DNA from 3 places in the Paenibacillus sp. FSL R10-2748 genome. Region 1 is predicted to be linked to each of the others. Evidence: riboswitches for the same ligand, from Rfam matches in the RefSeq annotation. Region 1 holds a riboswitch; each other region holds the start of a gene.
The links. Region 1 has a riboswitch for cobalamin ahead of cobJ (precorrin-3B C(17)-methyltransferase). Riboswitches for the same ligand answer to the same signal wherever they lie in the genome.
Positions count from the first base shown of each region.

Region 2: it holds a riboswitch for cobalamin, as region 1 does, so the genes downstream of both, NSS66_RS04475 (ABC transporter substrate-binding protein) here and cobJ (precorrin-3B C(17)-methyltransferase) in region 1, are expected to answer to the same signal.
Region 3: it holds a riboswitch for cobalamin, as region 1 does, so the genes downstream of both, NSS66_RS10850 (ABC transporter substrate-binding protein) here and cobJ (precorrin-3B C(17)-methyltransferase) in region 1, are expected to answer to the same signal.

Region 1 is NZ_JBBOTK010000003.1:447,292-454,621, reverse strand. Features, by position in the region: gene NSS66_RS11990 (precorrin-8X methylmutase) at 1-286, opposite strand, end outside; gene cobK (precorrin-6A reductase) at 666-1,445, opposite strand; gene NSS66_RS11980 (sirohydrochlorin chelatase) at 1,442-2,515, opposite strand; gene cobJ (precorrin-3B C(17)-methyltransferase) at 2,608-4,404, opposite strand; cobalamin riboswitch at 4,716-4,901, opposite strand; gene NSS66_RS11970 (LOG family protein) at 4,959-5,513, opposite strand; gene NSS66_RS11965 (uroporphyrinogen-III synthase) at 5,720-6,571, opposite strand; gene NSS66_RS11960 (GerAB/ArcD/ProY family transporter) at 6,673-7,330, opposite strand, start outside.
Region 2 is NZ_JBBOTK010000001.1:940,202-947,531, forward strand. Features, by position in the region: gene NSS66_RS04465 (ABC transporter ATP-binding protein) at 1-102, opposite strand, end outside; gene NSS66_RS04470 (FecCD family ABC transporter permease) at 99-1,145, opposite strand; gene NSS66_RS04475 (ABC transporter substrate-binding protein) at 1,142-2,149, opposite strand; cobalamin riboswitch at 2,359-2,552, opposite strand; gene NSS66_RS04480 (histidine phosphatase family protein) at 2,674-3,426, opposite strand; gene cbiB (adenosylcobinamide-phosphate synthase CbiB) at 3,470-4,441, opposite strand; gene cobD (threonine-phosphate decarboxylase CobD) at 4,431-5,534, opposite strand; gene NSS66_RS04495 (lipoate--protein ligase) at 5,694-6,695, shown strand; gene NSS66_RS04500 (Cof-type HAD-IIB family hydrolase) at 6,858-7,330, shown strand, end outside.
Region 3 is NZ_JBBOTK010000003.1:195,837-203,166, forward strand. Features, by position in the region: gene NSS66_RS10840 (nucleobase:cation symporter-2 family protein) at 1-358, shown strand, start outside; cobalamin riboswitch at 1,048-1,251, shown strand; gene NSS66_RS10845 (hypothetical protein) at 1,209-1,352, shown strand; gene NSS66_RS10850 (ABC transporter substrate-binding protein) at 1,469-3,049, shown strand; gene nikB (nickel ABC transporter permease) at 3,065-3,994, shown strand; gene NSS66_RS10860 (ABC transporter permease) at 4,009-4,824, shown strand; gene NSS66_RS10865 (ATP-binding cassette domain-containing protein) at 4,824-5,741, shown strand; gene NSS66_RS10870 (ABC transporter ATP-binding protein) at 5,738-6,514, shown strand; gene nikA (nickel ABC transporter substrate-binding protein) at 6,780-7,330, shown strand, end outside.

The DNA of each region.
Region 1 (7,330 bases):
GACGGATACGATCCTTGCTCAGCCCAGCTTGAATCATTTGCACATCCGCCACTACCTGCTGTCCTGCGCGAATAGCTGCAACCCCGGCTTCAATCGCTTTTGGATGAAACACCATGCTGCGGCCCAGCTCAAAATCAGCAGATGCATGAATGACACGCTGTACAACGGGATATTGCTCTGCTGTAAAAGGATGCTCTCCCAGTTCTTCTGTGATCATCTCGAAGCTTTTGCCTTCAATCTCCTGCGGCTGTACCGTTAGCGGTTTGAAATCTGTTTTAAAATCCATCGTATCGACCACTCCCTTATGGAAAATCAGAAAATTAAATTAGCTTAGAACATTAAAGTTACCTATTGTTCCACTACGCAGTCGGATGGTGCTTCCCATCGCCACCGCCCCCGGATTCCTTGAATAAAACCTATGATCAGCGTAGAAATCCGGGGACAAAAGCGACCGCTACGCTTGTACAGCACCATTCCGACTACTCCGTTTTATGTTCATTTTTCAAGTTCGTCTTATATAGGGAAAATGACATTCATGTTAAGGAGTTACAAACACCTCTACACAAAAACTGCACATTTTAAGATGACTATATTTTAAATACACGCCAGAAATCGTTCTGAATTCATCGGATTGACTGGACCGACCAACTTCATAGGCTTATGTCTTAAAGCACAGACTCCTCTTTGTCTATACGCAGTGCGTCGATGACTCCGTCGAAATGATCAAATACTGTGCCAAATTCCACTTCCGGCCTGGAAATCAAAAGTACGTGAATCCCCAGCTCCAATGCAGATTGAACCTTTTCATCCACTGCTCCCGTGCGTCCGCTTTCCTTGGTGACCATCACGGTCGTGCCATAGTGCTTGTACAATGCTTCATTCATCTCGCGGGAAAAGGGTCCCTGCATGGCAATAATATTCTTTTGCTCCATGCCCAGTTCGCTGCATTTCTCCATATTGTCCAAGCGCGGCAGCATGCGTGCAACCAGACGAATCTCCGGGTCTCCGAGTAAATGCTTGGTGAACGTGCCGAGCGTCTTACTGCCTGTCGTAAGCATTACAGAGCCTTTGAGTTGCTTCGCTTCTAATGCGGCCTCTTCATAGGAAGACACGATGTGGAGCAACGGATGATTGTCATATACCAGTCCCGTTCGCTCGTAGCGAATATAAGGAACTCCGGATACGCGAGCGGCTGTCATCGCATTCGCATGTGCTTCTTCTGCAAAAGGATGACTGGCATCAACGACGGCCAGTATTCCCTGCTCCCGAATCATTGCAGCCATTTCATCGGCTGTCATTCGGCCTGTACGTACGTCTAGTCCCACTTCGGACAAGCTGGCTGCCGCGCTTTCGGTTACGACCGAGGTCAATACGTTGAAGCCATTGTCACGGATTTGCAGCGCCAATTCCCGAGCGTCGCTCGTTCCGCATAGCATGAATATCATGAGCCCTTCACCTGCCCGCTTCCGTTCACTACAGATGGCGTATGTGAATGCTCGTGATGGTGATCATGGTCATCATGGCTGTGAGCATGGACATGCTCATGAGTGTGATCGTGGCTGTGTGTATGGTGATCATGATGATCGTGCTCATGTGCATGATGATGATGTTCATGGTCGTGCTCATGCTCATGATGGTGATCATGATCGTGATGGTGATCGTGGTGATGATGGTGGTGCTCCTGCGCCTCCAGACGGAACTGGCAGTTATCACAATTGGCCGTAACCTTGCCAAACAAGCCTTCCTTAGCTCGCTCCAGCACCAGTTCAATCAATTGGGGATGGAAACCAAAATATCCGCCCATCTCCACTTGTAATGTAGGGTGAGCCTCGGCAAATTCCTGGGTCATTTCTCCGATGCGCTTAATCAGCACACCCGTGAACAGAAAATAGGGAAGCACGATAATCTTTTTGGCCCCCAATCGTACACAACGCTCCAATCCATCGGGAAAAGAAGGCTGCGTCACACCGATAAAGCTGCTCTCTACCCACGTATAAGAAAGCTGCTCCCACAGCATACGGGTGATTTTGAAAAAGTCACTGTTCGCATCTGGATCGCTACTTCCGCGTCCTAACACAAGTACCGCCGTTTCTTCGTCGGATACCTCGGGAAATGCCTCTACAGCGCTATTCATTCCCGCTGGAATCGCAACCGGACGGGCCTCTTTCAAGCGGCTTTGCAGAATGCTGACGATTTTCTCGTGAACGCCAATCGGGCGTCCGTATACAAATTCCACCTGCGGATATTTTGCTTTTGCCCGGTCAATAGCCATCGGAATATCAATTTTGGCATGTACCGCTGCGAACAAGATAATCGGAATAAGAACGACACGCGTCGCCCCTTTCTCCACACATGTTTGCATCCCTTCAGCAATGCTGGGACGTGCCAACTCCAAGAAACAGGTTTCCACGCACATATCCGGTACCCGGTCTGCCACTGCCTGTGCAAATTCCAGCAGCTCCTGGTTCCCCTCCGGGTCCCGACTTCCATGTCCAACCAACAATATTGCATCCACTGCTGTTTTTTCCTCCTCTTTAATAGGGATAACCTGCATGACGCCCTATTTTATATATATGCTTGTATCCAGTTCATCAGGCCTTCATTCCATTAATCACCACAAACCGCATTCACTTCTACCGTTGCTGGTGCATCTTCATGCCGGAAACCCGCAACGACACCTACACGTTTAAAAAATTTATGAAAACGCTCATTCGGATGCCCTTTTTCCTTATATTCAGCAATGACGTTCTCCACGATATCAGTAATCTGATCACCCGGAATTCCTTCCGCTACAGGCTGAGCAGCATGAGCATTGCGGCCGAATTTTTTGCCGCCGAGGAAGAGATCGTATCCTCCCTTGCGATAGACGATTCCGATATCCTCCAGCACCGCTCCATAGCAAGCCATACCGCATCCGTTCAATGCAATACTCGTTTCCTTGGGTGCCTGTAATCCGCCAAGTACAACCTGTAGATGCTCAGCCACAGGTACAGCGTCATCCTTCTCCATATTACAGAAGTCGCACGCCTTCACCTTAAACACATCGCCAATCGGCATGACAATGAATCGTTCATCCCGCAGCCGTCCGACCAGTTCCTCGGGGTCTGCACACGGCACGCGCAGCACGATCTGATGATCTGGCGTGTATTCCAGCTCGCCGTCATCACCCGCTACCTCGGCGAGCAGCGCCATCTGACGAGCGGTGAACTTCTTGTTTCCCACACCCGGGGAAACGCCCACCTCAAACAGCGCAGGCTTGCCAAAGCCGCCTGTCGCCATTCCAGCCGTAGCCCCCGCTCCGGCCACCGCTGACGTTCCGGCGGTGCTCTCGGCGGTAGGCGCTTGCCCGCTCCAGCGAGCGTTGGCTGCGCCAGGCAGCTTGCCGCCGACAGCGAGGCGGCTTAGTGCCTCTGCCGCCAGCGATGCCGGGGCTGCGCCGGTTTGCACAGCATTCGTTGCCTGCACGGCAGCCATCGCTTGCGGGCGTGCCTGCGTCGCAACCGCAGCGCCGCTCGCGGAGGGTCCAGCGGGCGTAGTCGGGGCTGCGCTTGCCTGCGGTGTATCCTCTTGTGCGCCCAGCGACCACGGCTCCGCTTCCGTGCGGAGACGCTGGTGCGGCTTGAGTGCCTGCTCGGTCGCATCTAATGTGTATTTGCGCTGATATCCGCGCGGAGTCACGATCAAGCCGTCATACACTGTCGTCGAGGAATTGCCGATGATTACAGTCGTCAGCATCCCAATGTCATGGTTCAGCATATCTTCCAGCGTCGTTACAATAACTTGCTGACGTTCACGATAAGCACTTTTCACCAACCCGACTGGAGTTTGCGGATCGCGGTAACGCAGCAAAATGGACTGCGTCTCCACAATCTGGCGGGTACGCCGACCACTGCGCGGGTTGTATAATGCAATCACAAAATCGGCCGAAGCCGCTGCTTCTACGCGCTTCACAATCGTTTCCCATGGGGTCAGATGATCACTCAGACTGATCGTGCACGCATCATGCATAACTGGCGCCCCCAACAGTGATGCACAGGACTGAATAGCCGAGATCCCCGGTACGACTTCTACCTCAACCCCGTCCTCGCGTCGCCAGCCTTTTTGCATCAGCACCTCATACACCAGCCCTGCCATACCATAGACTCCCGCATCTCCACTGGAAATGACAGCTACCTTCTTGCCCATCTCTGCTTGGCGAACCGCCTCCTGTGCACGGCTCACTTCCTCTGTCATTCCTGTGCGTACAATCTCCTGTCCGTTCAACAACGGACGGATCAAATCAACGTAGGTATTGTAGCCGATAATGACCTCACTTTCGGCCAGCGCATCCAGCGCCCGTTTTGTGATATGTTCCATATCTCCTGGTCCAAATCCAATCACCAGCAATTTTCCTAATGGGCTCATCGTGCTCCTCCTATTCATCCTTTTCAGGGCAGCTATGCTATCTATTTCAATGATTTATGCACATCGTGTAACTCGAAAAAACCCCATCCTGCCCGGATGGGGTTTCTATGTACGCATCTCTCATCAGACGAACAAACAGCGTAAGAAGACACTATTTGTCTTCCTCCAGCCTGCCGTTGTTTTCCATCTGACTGTTTACGCTTCAAACGCTGCTGCACGTTCAAATCCACGCAAACCTCTAGCCAACATGGAAAAAGCAACGTGTGCCTGATTTCCTGATTTCGTACACCCATCCTCTCCGCGAAGGTTAACGGTGCATACAGATCAAGGTAGGTCTCCTGGCTTGGCATCAACGGATTCTTTCGTCTTCCCCGTTTTTCACGAGTGACCATTTTAAAAAATCCTCTTCCTTACAGTGGCGGGACCGCTCGGGATTTGCACCCGATTCCCTGTTACCCTTTGCTCAACCGCAAAGGCACCTTGTCTGTCCGCTATTTGATTATGGGTCTTATCATAACCTTGCCTCAATCAGTTGTGCAAGCACGAAAAACGCTTTATTTCAAGTTCTCTGCTTTATTTTTTAACATATGTAGCAATTCGTCCGGGTCCGCAGAGATACTTAATAACGCTGGGTGCTCGGCCCCGGTAAACCCTTCTTGCACGCTATGACGCACCATTTCTACTAACGGGTCAAAATATCCATTCACATTCAACAGCCCAATGGGCTTGCGATGAATCCCGATTTGCGCCCAGCACAATACCTCGAATAGCTCCTCGAAGGTTCCCAAGCCACCCGGAAGAGCGATAAACGCATCGGCCATCTCGCTCATTGCCGCTTTACGCTCATGCATGCTTGCTACCTCAATAAATTCGGTAACTCCCCGATGAATGATCTCTGCATCAAATAATAGGGTGGGCATAATGCCAGTGACCTGACCGTCACCCGCCAGCATTCCATCCGCCACCTCTCCCATCAGCCCCCTGCTAGAGCCACCATAGATCAGACGGATATGATGGCGAGCCATGGCTTCCCCCAGCTTGCCTGCAGCCTCAACATATACCGATGAATGTCCAGGTCTGGACCCGGCAAATACGCAAATAGAATTCATTAACGTCTCAGCTCCTGTCCTAAGTATCATGCATCGAAACTTATTCATTATATTAGATAAACATTTTCGCTATAACAAAAATCTTTGTCGATGCATGTCCAACAAAAAAAGATAAAGACCTCGTAGGCCCTTATCTTTATTTTACTCTGTATCCCAAAATATAAGTTCATTTTTTAGCATACTGCATTTATAATTTCTATCTCATTTCAATGACCATTCACGATCTTCAGACCACAGCCATGCACCGAATCGTTATGTTCAAAATATTTACCCAGCTCCACCATCATCGCGCCCATGCGCTCTTCGGTTGGAAACACGACTCGGTCAATCCCTTCTTCCACAATGGACTGTGCAGTCACCTTCCCTACGGATACAGCAATCACATCCTCACGAAAAGCTTCCAGTAACTCCTCGATTCGATTTTGCTCTCTGGCATATTGGGCCAAAAATCGGATTTGCGGACCACTTGTAAACGTAACAGCATCAACATTACGATGGATAACATCCTCCAGTAACGCCTGCAATTTTGCTTCCTCAGGTGGGATATGCTTATAAGGAAGTACCTGGCGGGTCACTGCCCCCTGCTCGTCCAGCCACTTTACCAACCGTGGAGCTGGATCGCCATGCAGTTGCAACAGTACTTCCTTCCCCTTCAGATCGTATGGGGCGAAAGCTCCTGTCAATCCGATCAAACTTCCGTCCTCGTCTCGTACTGCTGGCGTAAAGCCACGCTTTTTGAGTCCATTGACCGTCTTGTAGCCCCGCGCTGCAATGTTGGAGGATTGCAGCAACTCCATAATCTGCTCGGCCACGCCCATATCCTCTGCCATATCGAACAAGGCATCCAGCCCCATACCTGTCGTGAAGATGTACCAGTCCGGAGGGTGCTTCACCCACGATACAACAGCGTTGCGCAGCTCGATATCATCCAAAAAAACGGTGCCCTGGGCCGGGCGCTGTACTGGCTCACCCCCCATCTTCACAACTAGCAGCGCCATTTCTTCTGCTTTACGGGGACCAGCAAGAGCGACTCTCTTACCTGCCATGCGTTGTGCCATTCTGTTGCCTCCCTTGTAGAAGTCGTATTTCTTTCTACCAAGTATACAATCAGAGGGGTAAAAGACAAATAAGAATTACTTTTCCGATAAATACAGTAATCTTATAAGTGGTCGTGTCCTGTTCTGCCTCCATGCTGGCTTTCTTTCTGACTACTGCTATCCCGCTCTCCGTTAGATGCCTTATCATCTCCGCCTCTCCCTTTAGATTTGGGTCGGAGCAACATCCATAGCAACAAGGGCATGATAACAAAAAAAATGATCATCACCGCGGTCCACTCCCGGCTGAAATCATAAATTTGCACGATGTTGGAGAACAGCATAAACGAACAGACGTAACCCAACAAACCTACGGGCCAAACCATCAGACTTCCCCATGCATGGGCAAACATACGCTTTACTGCCAAACTGGTAACGTACAGGTCAACCCCAATCTTCGTAAGAAAGGTCGGTACAGTCAGTGCTGCCACGAACAAGTCGAACCGATCCAGAAAGTCCGTTAGCTGCAATTGACGCACTAGTTCATAGGATGGATAAAATAGCCGGGACAAGATAGGAACACCAATAACCAACTCCGACAGCAACATCAGCATGGTCAGAAATGCGGTTCCGAGCAAATGCCCATACCACGCACTACGCCCATTATAGCTCTTCCCAGAAATCACAAAGGGAACCATCATGATATCGGCCATATATCCCAGCATGCGCCAGCTGCCCTTGATCACTCCATCTACTTCCGGATGTAAATAGGGTCTCAGTACC
Region 2 (7,330 bases), on a different contig from region 1:
GCTTATATTCTTTAACGCATGGAACTCTCCATAGGCACGTGTTAGACCCGCTACCTCTAACGCCCGATCATGTACCTTCTGTGATTCACTTTGTTCTGTCACAGCATTTCCCCCCTGCGCAGCTTCTTGTTCCGGTACAGGAGATATGCGAAGAACGGTGCCCCAACAAAGGCCGTCATCACGCCCAGAGGAATTTCCGTGGGGGCTAACAACGTGCGAGCCGCCGTATCTGCCCAAGCCATAAAAATAGCTCCACCGAGCGCAGATAATGGAACAATCATCCGGTAATCAGGCCCTGTCACCAGACGAATGATATGCGGTACAACGAGTCCCACAAAGCCAATCACTCCACATACCGAGACAGCGGCTGCTGTCAGCAGCGTGGAAATGATCAGAACAGATAGCTTCGTCGCATCTACATGAACTCCCATGTGAGCCGCCTGACGTTCACCCAAAGCCAAAATATTCAGCACACGTGCCCGGTTCCATAGAAATACCAGTCCTATGACCACATAAGGTAAAAGGATTCCTGTATATGACCAACCGCGCAGACTAAGACTTCCCATCGTCCAGTACAATATTTCATTGACCGTCTCCTTCGACATGGCTGTCAGAAAGGAAACAACCGCCCCCAGAAAGGATTGCATCACCACACCCGACAAAATGAGACTTTGTGTCGGGATTTTTCTACCTTCCCGTGCCAACGTCAGCACCATCCACAGCGTCAGCATTCCGGTCGTAAATGCCACTAACGGCAGCGTCCATATGCCAACAAATGAAAATTGAAGGCCCCAATAAATCAGTACTGCCGCTCCTACCGAAGCCCCCGAGGATACCCCCAGTGTATACGGATCAGCCAAAGGATTACGCAGCACACCCTGAAATCCGGCTCCCGCCAGCGCCAGCGCTGCCCCTACCAACATTCCCAGTAACACTCGTGGCAATCTGACCTTCAAAATAATCTGCTCTGAGGATGTATTCCAATCCGGTGTAAACGTATCGCCTAACCACGGAAGGTGGTTAACCAGAATGCCCGTGACCTGGCTGACCGGAAGCTTGGCCGAGCCGATGCCAAGACAGAGCAGCAGCGTCAGTAACAGCAGGACAAGACCTGTTCCTCCAAAGCCGATCAGTTTACGGTTCATTTGAAAATTTCAGGATACACGCCCTTGGCCACTTCCTTGAGACCTTCCGTTACACGTGGACCCGGACGACTGATCAAATTATCATCCACGGCAAACACCCGGTTGTGGCGAACAGCCGATATTTGATCCCATCCACTGCGAGCTTTAATGATTTCACCGAGCGTTTGACCAGTTTTGTCGTCCTTGACACTTTTGCTGTACAAAATCACGTCAGGGTTCGCAGCAATAATATTTTCCTCACTAATTTGGTACCACCCCTTCTGCGTGGCGCCTACATTTTCGCCGCCCGCCAACGTAATCAGCTCGTCCATAAACTCGCCTTTACCAACTGTCCAGCCTGGTGAAAACTCGACGTATACCCGCAGCTTCTGACCTTTACCGATATTTTTAATTCCTTCTTTCACTTCAGCTACATCTGCTCTCATCTTGTCAGTCACCGCTCTCGCTTCTTTCTGATGATCGGTGATTTTCCCATACAATTCGATGTTAGCCATGACATCTTCAACTGTCTTCGGTTCCGTTTTAAAAATCATAATTCCCATGTCGCGCAGCTTGGTCGTAGCCTGTTCACTAAGTGATATCCCTGCAAAAACGACTTCCGGGTTAGCAGCAATGATCGCCTCTTCGTTCGGTTTCATAATACCGCCCACTTTAGGCTTTTTCGTAGCTGCTTCCGGGTAATCAGAGTAGTCGGAGACGCCAACAATTTCCTTATCCAGCCCGATGGCGAACAGCGCCTCGGTTTCTGCCGGGGAGACGGAAACGATTTTATCCGGCGCTTTTTTGAATGTAAATTCCTGTCCTGTTGTATCCTTAACCGTGAGTGGGTAAACTGTTTTGCCCGGAGGCTCTTGTGCGGTTACGGTCTTTCCTGGCTGCTGTGAAGAAGTCTGATTCTCTTTATTTTCAGCATTTTTCCCATTAGCGCCACATGCACTCAGCACAACTGCCAAAATCAGAACCAATAGACCTGTTGTCCAAACCTTTATTTTTTTTCCTGCCATGATTTGCACCCCTTCATAAAAAAAATCGTTAAGAGCGTTACTTGAGCATCATCAGATATCTTCTAAATCCAGCCTTCTTTTCCTATCAAAAAACCCCCGCATCCTCATATCAGGACACAGGGGTCACGTTAGCGCAGATCGTGCGCAGGCGGCAGCTTCTTTCCGCATGGACAGTCACTGCGAACACGTCATCCTTTCCTCGAAGGATTATGGTGACAGGCGGACGGGCAGGTATCCTGACTTATGGTAAGATGCATGTCCTGAAATTCTTTCATATGCTTAGTAGCACATAAAGCAGGACTAACGGGCATGTTTCCATTTACAGTGGCGGGACCGCGCCGGACTCACACCGACTTCCCTTTTAACAGCGCAGGCAAGGGAAACCATAGTTTCATCACGCTGCGCCGACCTCGTCTGCTGGATATTTGATAAGTGGTAGTCAAGCCGTTCTTTTACTTGATGATTATAGGTTAAAAAGAGGCGGCTTACAACCCAAACAGCCTCTTTATCCGCAGGTGTCTAACCTAATGAGGAAGCATTTCTGCTATGTAATTGTGCCGTCCTGCCAGCCTCAATTGAATCCTAAATGCTTCTCCCGGCCTCGGATTCAGACTCCAAAAATCATGACCCGGTATCAGCATGCAAGCCAACTGACGAATTACGCCACCATGCGTAACGACCAAAACAGAGAGCGGCGCAGCAGTCAAACCCATGGGTTGAACTTCCATAGCAACACGCCATTCATACAGAGAGTCAAGAAATTTCCGTAGACGATTCACAAAATCTGTCCAAGACTCTCCTCCAGGAGGGGTTATCCGTTGTGGCTCATCAATCCAAGCGCGATACAAAGACACATCCTTGAGCATGTCATACGTTTTTCCATCCCACTCGCCAAAATGAAGCTCTCGCAGACGTGGTTCCATCATAGGAGACATAGTAGATAGGGAATCTCCAGACGTCAATTCTGATTCTGGCACAATGATCTGCAAGGTCTGGCGACATCGCATTAAATCGCTGCAATAGATTCGAGCAAAGGACTGCCCTTGCAATTTTTCTTGCAAAGGCTTTAATTCCTGCTCTGCTCCCGGTAGCAAACCTAAGTCGGAGTGTCCCAGATATCGACGTTCCTTGTTCCATAAGGTTGTGCCGTGACGAACTAACACGAGTTCCATGTCCCAATGCAGATCTTCTTTAGCATCATACGGCACCTTATCCTCCTGTGAGTTCGGACTTTGTGCGTATTCTACTCTCCTTTTTGCTGCTATATCTTGTTTCAAGAAATGTCACTTCCTGCTCGATCATTATTCAGTGTGTCACTCCTCACCGCACCCATCCCAAGGCAAAACAACCTGCGGCTCCTAACAAACACAATCCTACAAACATACTGGACACGGCGAACATCAGCTGGATCGTATGCCGTATATCTTTCGACTCTAGCGGTCGTATCCAATCGCCCATGTATGCACGAAAGGAGCGCACGCCATGATACACATTATAGCCTCCAAGACGAATCCCCAGTGCACCAGCAACAGCCGATTCCGGGAAGCCACTGTTCGGGCTTGGGTGCAGACGAGCGTCTCGCTTGACTGTGCGCCAGCTTCTTGCAGCATCTCGCTTGTACATCCACGCCGCTACCACAAGCATTGCCGCTGTCAGGCGTGCCGGAATGTAGTTAGCGACATCATCCAGACGTGCTGAAGCCCAGCCTAAATGCAGATACTTTTCATTTTTATAGCCAACCATGGAATCGAGCGTATTCACAGCACGATAAGCCAGCGCCAAGGGTGCTCCCCCGATCAGGGCATAAAAAAGCGGGGAAATAATCGCGTCCACGATATTTTCAGCGACCGTTTCAACCGTACCGCGTACAATCTCAGGCTCATCAAGCTGTTGCGTATCCCGCCCAACTATCATGCCCAGCTCCCGCCGTGCCGCAGCCAGGTCATCCGCCTGCAACGCTCGGTATACTGCCATTCCTGCGTCCTTTAGTCCTTTGGAAGCAATCGTGGTCGCAATCAGCACCATTTCTACGCCGACAGACAACCACGGATGGATCCAGGCAAGCAAGTGCAATAGCGCCCAGGCGAGCGTAAAGGAGCCTCCCGCCACAATGAGTGGAAGCAGTATACCCGCACGTTTCAACCCCCGGTCACTTCGGGCCTGGCGGCGAATCACTTTTTCCAATGCTGAAATGGCATGTCCCATACCGATGACTGGATGCGGCAACCACCTCGGGTCACCGATCAGCCTGTCCAAAAGATAGGCTGCCAGGATAATCAAGCTAACTGTCACGCCGCTGCTCCTCCTCCAGCACTTCACCCAATACAGACAGCAGCCTGTCGTTGGCTTCTGCATCCTTGACCGCAATTCGAAAATGGCTCGTCGTCAGTCCCGGATACATAGCACAGCTACGTATAAGAATTCCGCGTTGTCCAAGCGCCTGCTGAATCGCCGATGCGCTCCACGTACCCGGCGCCCTTGCCAGCACGTAATTGGCTTCGCCGGGAACGACACCGCAGCCCCATTCCGCCAAGGCGGTCAACAGGCGGTTGCGCTCCGTAGCAATCAGCTCCTGTGTTTGGTGCTCATATGCTTGCCCACTTCTCAAACATGCCTCCCCAGCCAGCAACGCCAATCCATTCACACTCCAGGTCACCTGTTTGGCCGTCATTCGCCGGATATAATCTGGATGAGCAATCGCATAGCCCAATCGCAAGCCAGGAATGGCATAAAATTTGGTCATTGACCGGATCAAAATCACATGAGGATAACGATCCAGCACAGGCAGTAGTGAGATTCGCCGTTCCAGCGGGATAAAATCAATGAATGCTTCATCCACCACCAGCACGGTACCCGTTTTGCCAGCCGCTTCTGCCAGTTCGCACAGCTCCTGCTTACCATATTGCACACCGTTTGGATTATTCGGCTGCCCAAGAAACAAAACATCTACCTGCTCCATGAGCTGAAGGATGTCCTCCACGTCCGCCTTCCATTGAAGCGAGGCCTTCCCGTACACCCGGTTGATCTCAGCTCCGAATTTGCCAGCCAGCTCCGCATATTCTGAAAAACACGGCTCCACTGTACCCACACGCTTAGGAGCCAGTCCCAATAGCAGGAGCGCCATACTTTCAGCCGCTCCGTTTCCGATACTTAACGACTCCGGTGGAACATGCAGTCGCCGTGCGAGCATATTTTTAAAATTCCGATGCCCAGGATCTGGATAGCGAATCACAGTGTCAAATGAGTGTTGCAGCGCCTCAAGCACCTCCGGTGGTGGACCAAGCGGATTAATATTTGCACTAAAATCTACAAAATCCGCAGCAGCTCCGCCGAATGTCGCCGCAGCTGTTTCCCTGTCCCCGCCATGACCGTAAACCTCTATCATTACCTCTCATCCTTTCCGGCCGTTTCCAATCATTTAGCTCCATTATGAGGCTGCTTTTTGCGTCCCGTCAATGCAAATGAGCTTTTGTACATGGCTCACTTGGGTTACAATAGAAGGAGGCACACATAAATTACACAGTTTATATACGGAGGAATGGACATGCTGTTCATCGACAACCAGGGGATACACGATCCAGCCATTAATCTTGCCATTGAGGAATACGCGCTCAAGCATCTACCGCTGGACGACAGCTATTTGCTGTTTTACATTAATCAGCCTTCTATTATTATAGGCAAGCATCAAAACACTATTGAAGAAATCAACGCCGAGTTTGTCAGAGATAACAATATTCAAGTCGTTCGTCGCCTGTCCGGCGGTGGGGCTGTATATCATGATCTCGGTAATTTAAATTTCAGCTTCATTACTAGGGATAACGGGGAATCCTTTCATAATTTCCTCAAATTTACGCAACCCGTGATTGATGCTCTGCGCCAAATGGGAGTAGAAGCTGAAATGACAGGCCGCAACGATCTACAGGTCGGAGAACGTAAAATTTCAGGAAACGCCCAATTTGCCACACGCGGACGGATGTTCAGCCACGGTACATTGATGTTTAACCTGAATCTGGACAATGTGGCTGCATCGTTGCATGCCAATCCCGAAAAATTCAAATCCAAAAGCACTAAATCCGTCCGCAGTCGCGTGGCTAACATCAGCGAACTGATGGACCGTGAGATGACCATAGAGCAATTTCGCGAGGAACTGCTGCGTTTCATATTCGGTGCAGAATTGGATCAGGTACCTCAATATAAGCTCACCGATACCGATTGGGCCAAAATCCATGAAATATCCAAAGAACGCTACCAATCGTGGGATTGGAACTACGGTCTATCCCCCGAGAGCAATATCAAGCACACACGTAAATTTCCGGTCGGCATTATTGATATCCGCATGGATCTTAAGGAAGGCTATATCCGTGATATTAAAATCTATGGGGATTTCTTCGGCGTGGGTGACGTTGCTGATATTGAAAATATCCTGCGTGGCAAGCGCTATGATGGAGGTGAGGTACGTCAAGCCTTATCCTCTCTCGATTTGAAGCACTATTTTGGTAATATTGAGCTGGACGATTTTGTTGGACTTGTATTTTTGGAAGACTAACCGTTACTTTTTCCCATCGTTTCAAGCCAATACTTCAGTGGTTATAAGGGGACAGGCTCTTATAGGGGCCGTCCCCTTTTCATTGCGATATTGTCATTTTGAATATTATAAGATACAATTTTAACATTGCCCCATGATAGAGATAAAGGAGAGAATACCGATATGTATAAATTAATTGCCATTGATATTGATGATACACTCATTAACGACCAGAAAGAAGTTACACCGGCGACACAACAGGCATTAGAAGCTGCTGTAGCGAAAGGTGTGGTGGTTACCCTCGCTACTGGACGAGCTTATGCCTCTGCACATAAAATTGCTCGTCAGACTGGTTTGAACGTGCCAATCATTACGTACCAAGGAGCTTTGGTTAAAAACCTGCTGGACGAAAACGTGCTGTATGAGCGTTATGTTCCACTCGTGGCTGCACGTCGCCTGTATGAATTCTGCGTAGAACGCAATCTGCATCTGCAAACGTATATAGATGACAAATTGTACACACGTGAAGATAATCAGAAAATCAAAGATTACACGGAACTGAACAACACGGAATATTTTGTAGAGCCTGTATTCAGTAAAGTTATAGAGCAGCCGGCTCCTAAACTGCTGATCATCGACGAGCCGGAAGTGTTGGA
Region 3 (7,330 bases), 250 kb from region 1:
TCTTGGTTTGCTTCCTAAGCTGGCTGCCTTAACGACAGTGATTCCTAACGCTGTGCTGGGCGGGGCGATGATCGTCATGTTCGGCTCGGTCGCTGCATCAGGCATGTCTATTTTGTCAGAAGTGGATCTACGGAAAGAAAGCAATCTGCTGATCGCAGCATGCAGCATTGCCGTGGGCCTAGGCTCTGCCGTTCTGCCGCAAATGTTCGACCAGCTGCCGAGCTTTGCTAAAATGCTGTTGCAAAATGGTATCGTTTCGGGTTCGATTACAGCGATTGTCTTGAACATCGTTTTGACAAGAAAACAGGGCGAATCGGTCAAAGGCGTGACGGTTCAGGAGGTTCCACAGAAGGTTTGATGATTAGGGATAAATAAACCCTTGCCGTCTGGGGACATATAGATATTGACCCTGTCCGACTGTGCAGTGGCGCTAAAGTTAGCTCTTAAGTTGATTTATTTACTAGAGGAATTTGCTAGAGTAGTGGGCGAGGCAGTGGTATAATTTACCTTATGGATTTTGAATAGTGGTGGATGTTTTCGGACCACGGTGCAGCTTCCCGAAAGGGGGTGAAGCCGATGGTCAACCTTGTGTCGTGCTACGATGTGTTGCGTTGGATGGTTACGTTACTAAGCCTGGTGTTTAGTATTCGTAAACTTTATCGCTGGCTACGTCGAAAATTTCGGAACAAGCGAAAACCCACCGCGTAATTAGGTTGGCCCCTAACGGTGGGTTTCGTTTGCATTAACATTTAGTTATGCAGCGCGCCGTGGTGGTGATCCACAGCCTTTCAAGTCCTAAGAGTCTTTGCCGTTGGCGCGGCGAAGACTCTTTTTAGTATACGGACACGATGATTATCTATATACCTAATTTTAGCACGTTCATTTCGTGCACGCAATGAATAGACATCACCTTCATTCTCGCCACATCGTTCAAATTTAAATTATTGTGCAGCATTTATTGACAAGCCTGTGACAACAAAATAAGATCGTAATGGAAAGAAATAAAGGAAGAAAACAGGTGTGAGCCGGACGACTCTATGTACGGGGTTTTGTTGAGACCATGTGGATAGTTGTTGAGCGTGTTCACTTAAAAGGGAAGTTCGGTTGATTCCGACACGGGCCCGCCACTGTATACAGGCATCAGCAGGATACTGCTGGAGCTTTCAGAACAGCCACTGGAACTGTGAAGAACCGGGAAGGCCTGAAAGATGCGCCTGGAGTCAGGAGACCTGCCTGTTTTGACATCACTGTCAGACCCACGGGATGCTGGGGAGGTGGTTAGGCGTGCTGCATACGGAATGTCTGAAACCGATCTGATCCCTTCTATGTTTTTGGAGTTGGCTTCGAGGTGAGTTTTGACATTTTATAATGAAAGCATTTCTGACTGCTGATCAAGTGGTCCGGAATGCTTTTTTCGCGTTTTGCGTTAGGTTTATATGATTTTACAAGATAGAGGGGGATTCTTTGAATGATTAGCAATCGTAGTAGGCGTTCATGGTTGATATGTACAGGGGTGATGCTATTTCTGGCAGTTATGGCTCTTTCGGGATGTACCAGCAATAAGACGTCGGATAGCTCCGGCAAGGGTGAAAACGCGTCAGCACAACAAACAGCGACAGGTAAAAAGCTGATAATGGCGTATACATGGAAACCGTCAGGCGTTGACCCGCACGGAGATAATAGCTGGGATGTGATGCGATCCGGTGCAGGTGAGACACTGGTACGTTTGAATGAAAAGCTGGAGCCTGTGGCTTGGCTGGCAAAGGAGTGGAAGCAGGATAGTCCTACAGTTTGGACGTTCAGCTTGCAGGATAAAGTCACTTTTCATGATGGAAAGAGTATGGATGCAGCAGGTGTAAAAGCGTCTTTGCTGCGCTCTATCGAGAAAAGCCATCTGGCGAAGGATTTACTGAATGTGAAGTCCATTGATGTAAGCGGCCCGCTGGCTTTGAAAATCACGACAAACCAGCCGAACGCGGCGCTGGTGTCCAATCTAGCTGATCCATCGACGATTGTACTGGATGTGGCATCGATGAAAGATGAGCAGAGCTACCCAGCGATGACAGGCGCCTTTAAAATCAAAGCATTCAACAAGGACCAATCCTTGGTCGTAGAGCGTTATGACGGATATTGGGGCGAGAAGGCACGACTGGCTGAAGCGACGATGAAGTTCATTACGGATGGGAATTCGCGCCTGATGGCGCTGCAATCCGGCGAGGTGGACGTGGCGACGGATATTCCAGTTGATAACGCAGAGGTACTGAAAAAGAACGACAAGCTACAAGTGCTGTCGGCTCCCTCCTTGCGCACCCATATGATCGTGTACAATATGGAATCGCCAGTATTCAAGGATGCGGCGAACCGTAAGGTGGTGGACAGCCTGATTCCGCGCACATCGATTGTGAGCGCCGTCATGAGGGGCTTCGGTACGGAAGCAAGCAGTCCGTTCCCGAGCATTCTTCCCTTCGGTAAAGTTGAGCGTAAAGCGCTGGATGGAACGGCAGAGCAGCTGTTGACGAAGGATGGCTGGCAGAAGGACGCTCAAGGGACATGGACTAAGCAAGGCAAGCCGTTCGAGGTTACGCTGCTGACTTTCCCTCAGCGTCCAGAGCTCTCTGTTATGGCTGAGGTCATCCAAAGCCAATTGCTGAAAGAGGGAATCCAGGTCAAGATTCGCAAGGTGGAAAATATCGACGAGGCGTTGACCAAAAACGATTGGGATTTTGCAATGTACAGCATGCTTACTGCTCATACAGGAGAGCCGCAATATTTTATGGACATGTTTTATTCTTCGAAAAGTGAAGCCAATGTAAGCCGGTATAGTTCCAAACCGCTAGAGAGTATTCTTAACAGCTTGAAGCTGGCGAAGGATACAGCGCAGCGTAATGCTGTGACACTACAAGCGCTGGATATCATCAATGCGGATTTGCCACAGTCGTTCATTGTGCATCCTGATAATGTGTTTGGTGTGAAAAAAGGGGTGGAGGGTTTTACACCCCATCCGATCGAGTATTACTACATTACAGCGCAATCTGATATTACGGAATAACGAGCTGCGTATCCTATGATTCGTTTTATACTGGAACGTGTGGCGCAGCTGCTCATCATTGTATTCGTTGTATCCACGCTGACTTTTGTACTGATGCGGCTCGCTCCTGGTGACCCTGCTACTATTTTGCTCACCGCGCATAATGTCCCTGCCTCTGAGGAGGCGTTGACGACGCTACGGCAGGAACTGGGCTTAAACGAGCCGCTTCATATTCAATATGTGAACTGGCTGCGAGATGTGTTCACGGGGCATTGGGGCACCTCGTATGTATCCAAGGAATCCGTGCTAGCCGAACTATGGAACAGACTGCCTGCTACTGTGGAGCTAGCTGCTGCGGGCTTTGCCGTCATGACGGTGCTTACGCTGGGGCTGGGACTGGCTGCCTCGCTAAAAATCAGCGGCCCACTGGATCGTCTGGGCAGGCTGTTTGCCCTGCTGGGATCGTCGATTCCCTCTTTTTGGCTTGGTTTTCTGTTGATCTATCTATTCTCCGTTCGCTTGGGCTGGCTCCCATCCATGGGAAGGGAGGACTGGACACATCTAGTGCTCCCAGCGCTGACTCTTGGCGCAGGTTTGGGAGCGGTGCAAGCCCGTGTACTGCGCGCTCAAATGCTGGAGCTGGGTGACCGGAATTTTGTGAAAGCAGCGAAGGCTCGAGGCTTTTCACGTATGCATATCCTGTTTTTTGAGATATTTAAGCATGCGGTTTTGCCTATGATTACACTGCTAGGTACCAATCTATCATTTATGTTGGCAGGTAATGTCATCGTCGAGACCATTTTTTCATGGCCGGGGTTAGGCAAGTATTTTATAGATGCGATTACCCAGCGAGATTATCCTGTGATTCAGGGGTATGTTATTTTTGCCGTATTTTTAATTGTAGGTGTTCAGTGTTTGGTGGATTTGGTCCAGACGGCGATAGATCCGAGGCTACGTTTGCGTTAAGGGGGAAGCTGAAAATGAAAAAGATACGGCTTTCCTTTCAAGGGAGCTTGCTGGCAGGAGGCGTACTTTTTGGTCTGATCGTGCTGCTTGGGTTATTGGCTACATGGGTCGCTCCTCATGATCCTCTTCAAGTGGATCTTTTGAACCGTCTGGCACCACCCAGTCGGAAATATCCTTTCGGTACGGATCATCTGGGTCGGGATGTGTTGTCACGGCTAATTTACGGGATTCGGACGAGCGTGCTAATCGCATGTGCAATTACTGTAGCTACGCTGTGCTTCAGTCTACCTATAGGGTTGCTCATTGGTTATGTGCGCGGACGCGTGGATCAGCTGATTATGCGGGGAATCGACGGCGTATTGGCTTTTCCTGATATTATTTTAACGGTGGCAATTGTGGGCATTTTGGGCCCGGGTTTTGTTAACATGACCCTTGCGATTATTGCGGTACGGTGGGCGGGCTATGTCCGGTATATCCGTAGTCTGGTTCAAAAAGCCTGTCAGGAGGACTACGTTCGGTATGCCCGTTTATCCGGCAATTCACACGTACGTATACTGAGACGTTATGTATTGCCACAAACGTTGCCGCAGTTGTTGGTTTATGCGGTATGGGATATCGGACGCGTGGTGCTGATGATCGCGGGGCTATCCTTTCTTGGACTGGGTGTACAGCCGCCCAAGCCAGAGTGGGGCGTGATGCTGCATGATGCAACCTCATATTTTCAGGTGGCTCCGCATGTCATGATTTTCCCGGGCTTGGCGATTATGCTATTCGCACTTGCCTGCCAGCTTTTGGGCGACCGCTTTTCGGAAAAGGGGGCGGCCAAATAGTGGGAGATCAAATAGCCCTTGGGGGCAAGGATACGATAGAACAAGTGGCAGGGCGAAAACCGTTGTTACACGTGGAACATTTGGAAATCTGCCGCACAGGCGTAGGAGCAAGCGGAAGTGGGAGCAAACCACTGCTGCGGGATGTGAGCTTTTCCATATATTCAGGGGAGATTGTGGCCCTGACCGGACCGAGCGGATGCGGCAAGAGTCTGACCGCACACGCAATCGCAGGCATGCTGGAGCCAGGTATCGGTGTTACGCAAGGGCGTATCTACTATAACGGGGAAGACACTCTCCCGTTCCAGGAACGGCGCTGGCAAAGGCTGCGCCGAGAGGATATTGCCCTGCTCATTCAACAATCGCTGAGCGGGTTGAATCCGATCCGGACTGTCCGCGCCCAGCTGATGGATACGCTTAGACTGCACGGGCGGCGTCGGATGCCGCACGACCAGATGGAGCCGGGGCACGCTGGTGCTGCCCCATCCCACACTGCACCGCAGCAAGTTCACCCGCTGGGCGTGCTGCCACGGATGCGGCGGATGCTGATCCGTGCCATGGAGATAGCCAGAGGAGGCGCTACTCCAGTGCGGGAGGCCTATTTGCGCTCTCTGCTCCGCAAGGTTGGGTTTACAGATCCTGAGCATATTTTGTCGTCATATCCTTTTGAACTAAGCGGAGGCATGTGTCAAAGGGTGCTGCTGGCTGCAATGTTAAGCTCAGGTCCAAGCCTTTTTATTGCCGATGAGCCTACTACGGCGTTGGATGTTATCAACCGCGACAAGGTTTTGGCATTGCTGCAACAATTGAGAGAAGACTTTGATCTCACCATATTGTTGATTTCACATGATCGCCAAGGTATGAGCCGCATAGCAGATCGAGTGTTGGAGATGAGCCCGGAAGGAAGGATGCACCAGTGATGCTGGAATTGAAGAATGTGACCAAAGCATACCCTGTCCGCAAACGGAGAAAAGGCTGGTTCAGCACGCAAGATAGCGAGCAGGCCGTGAAGAAGGTGAGTCTGGAGTTACGGCAGGGGGAGTGTCTTGGATTGGTTGGAGAAAGTGGAAGTGGCAAAAGCACGCTGGCACAATGTATTCTAGGGCTGGAGTCGTTGACCTCAGGGGAGATTTGGCTGGATCATCAGCCTATACATTTCGAAAAGACGAAGGACGTTCAGCTGTACAAGCGAATCCAGTTGGTTGCACAGGATTCGTCCTCCTCATTGCATCCTCGTATGACCATTCGAGATATTTTAATGGAGCCGATCCACAACTATTTTCCTGAGCGAAAAGCGCAGGCGCTGGATATTTGTCTGTCTCTATTGGAATCAGTAGGATTGGAGGCTGACAGTCTGGAAAAATACCCAGCACAGCTGAGTGGCGGGCAAAAACAGCGGGTATGTATTGCCCGAGCGTTGGCGGTGGAGCCGGATATTATCTTGTTCGATGAATCGATCGCCAATCTGGATACGACAACGCAGTCTTCTGTACTGGACATGCTCAAAAGAATGCAGATGGAGCGTCAGTTGTCCTACCTATTCATTACTCACGATCTCCAATCTACTCGCCAGTTTTGTGACCGAGTTGCCGTCATGGTTCAGGGGGAGATCGTGGAAATATTTAAGGAATGGGATGAAGACTTGTTACAGCATGAGTACACGCGTACTCTGTTTCAAACGTTGGAGAATTAATCCATAAATTTGATATTATCAGGATTTTGCAAAATTCGATTCCAGTCGCTCCAAAGTGCAATATCTAGACGAACTAGGCCATTTCGATCTATATCTTGTTCATTGGAAGTCGCTTATTGGATTTTTGCAAAATCGTCATTCTACAAATTTAAAATAAATATAGGCTTCCTTTGTCGAATATTGTTGACAAAATAGAACGTGGTACCTATTCTAAATATGATTATGATAATCATTATCACATATATAGAAAAGGGGAAATACATTGATGTCCGTTCGACACCGCAAGACTGCCACCCTTATGTTGGTGGCGCTCCTCTTATTATCCGTTGTTTTGGGCTGCGCGAAGCAGGAAAACACCCCTGCATCCACCTCTACTGACGGAGCTGCCAATGAAAAGTCGATCACGCTATCGTGGCCGCGTGACATTGGTACGATGAATCCTCACGTATACAATCCTTCCCAACTTTTTGCACAATCCATGGTCTATGAGCCGTTAGTCAGCTACAAGCAAGGAGGCAAGCTGGAGCCTGCTTTGGCTGAATCCTGGACTATTTCCAAGGACGGCAAAATATATACGTTTAAGCTGCGCAAAGGTGTGAAATTTTCGGATGGAACGCTATTTAATGCGACCATTGTCAAAAAGAACTTTGACGCTATTATGAAAAATGAGAAAACGCACAGCTGGCTTGGTATAGTAGGCGTTCTCGACAAAACTGAAGCTGTAGATGACAGCACCTTCCGAATGACGCTCAAAGAGCCATACTACCCAGTGCTTCAGGATTTGTCTGTCGTTCGCCCGTTCCGTTTTCTGGGTGA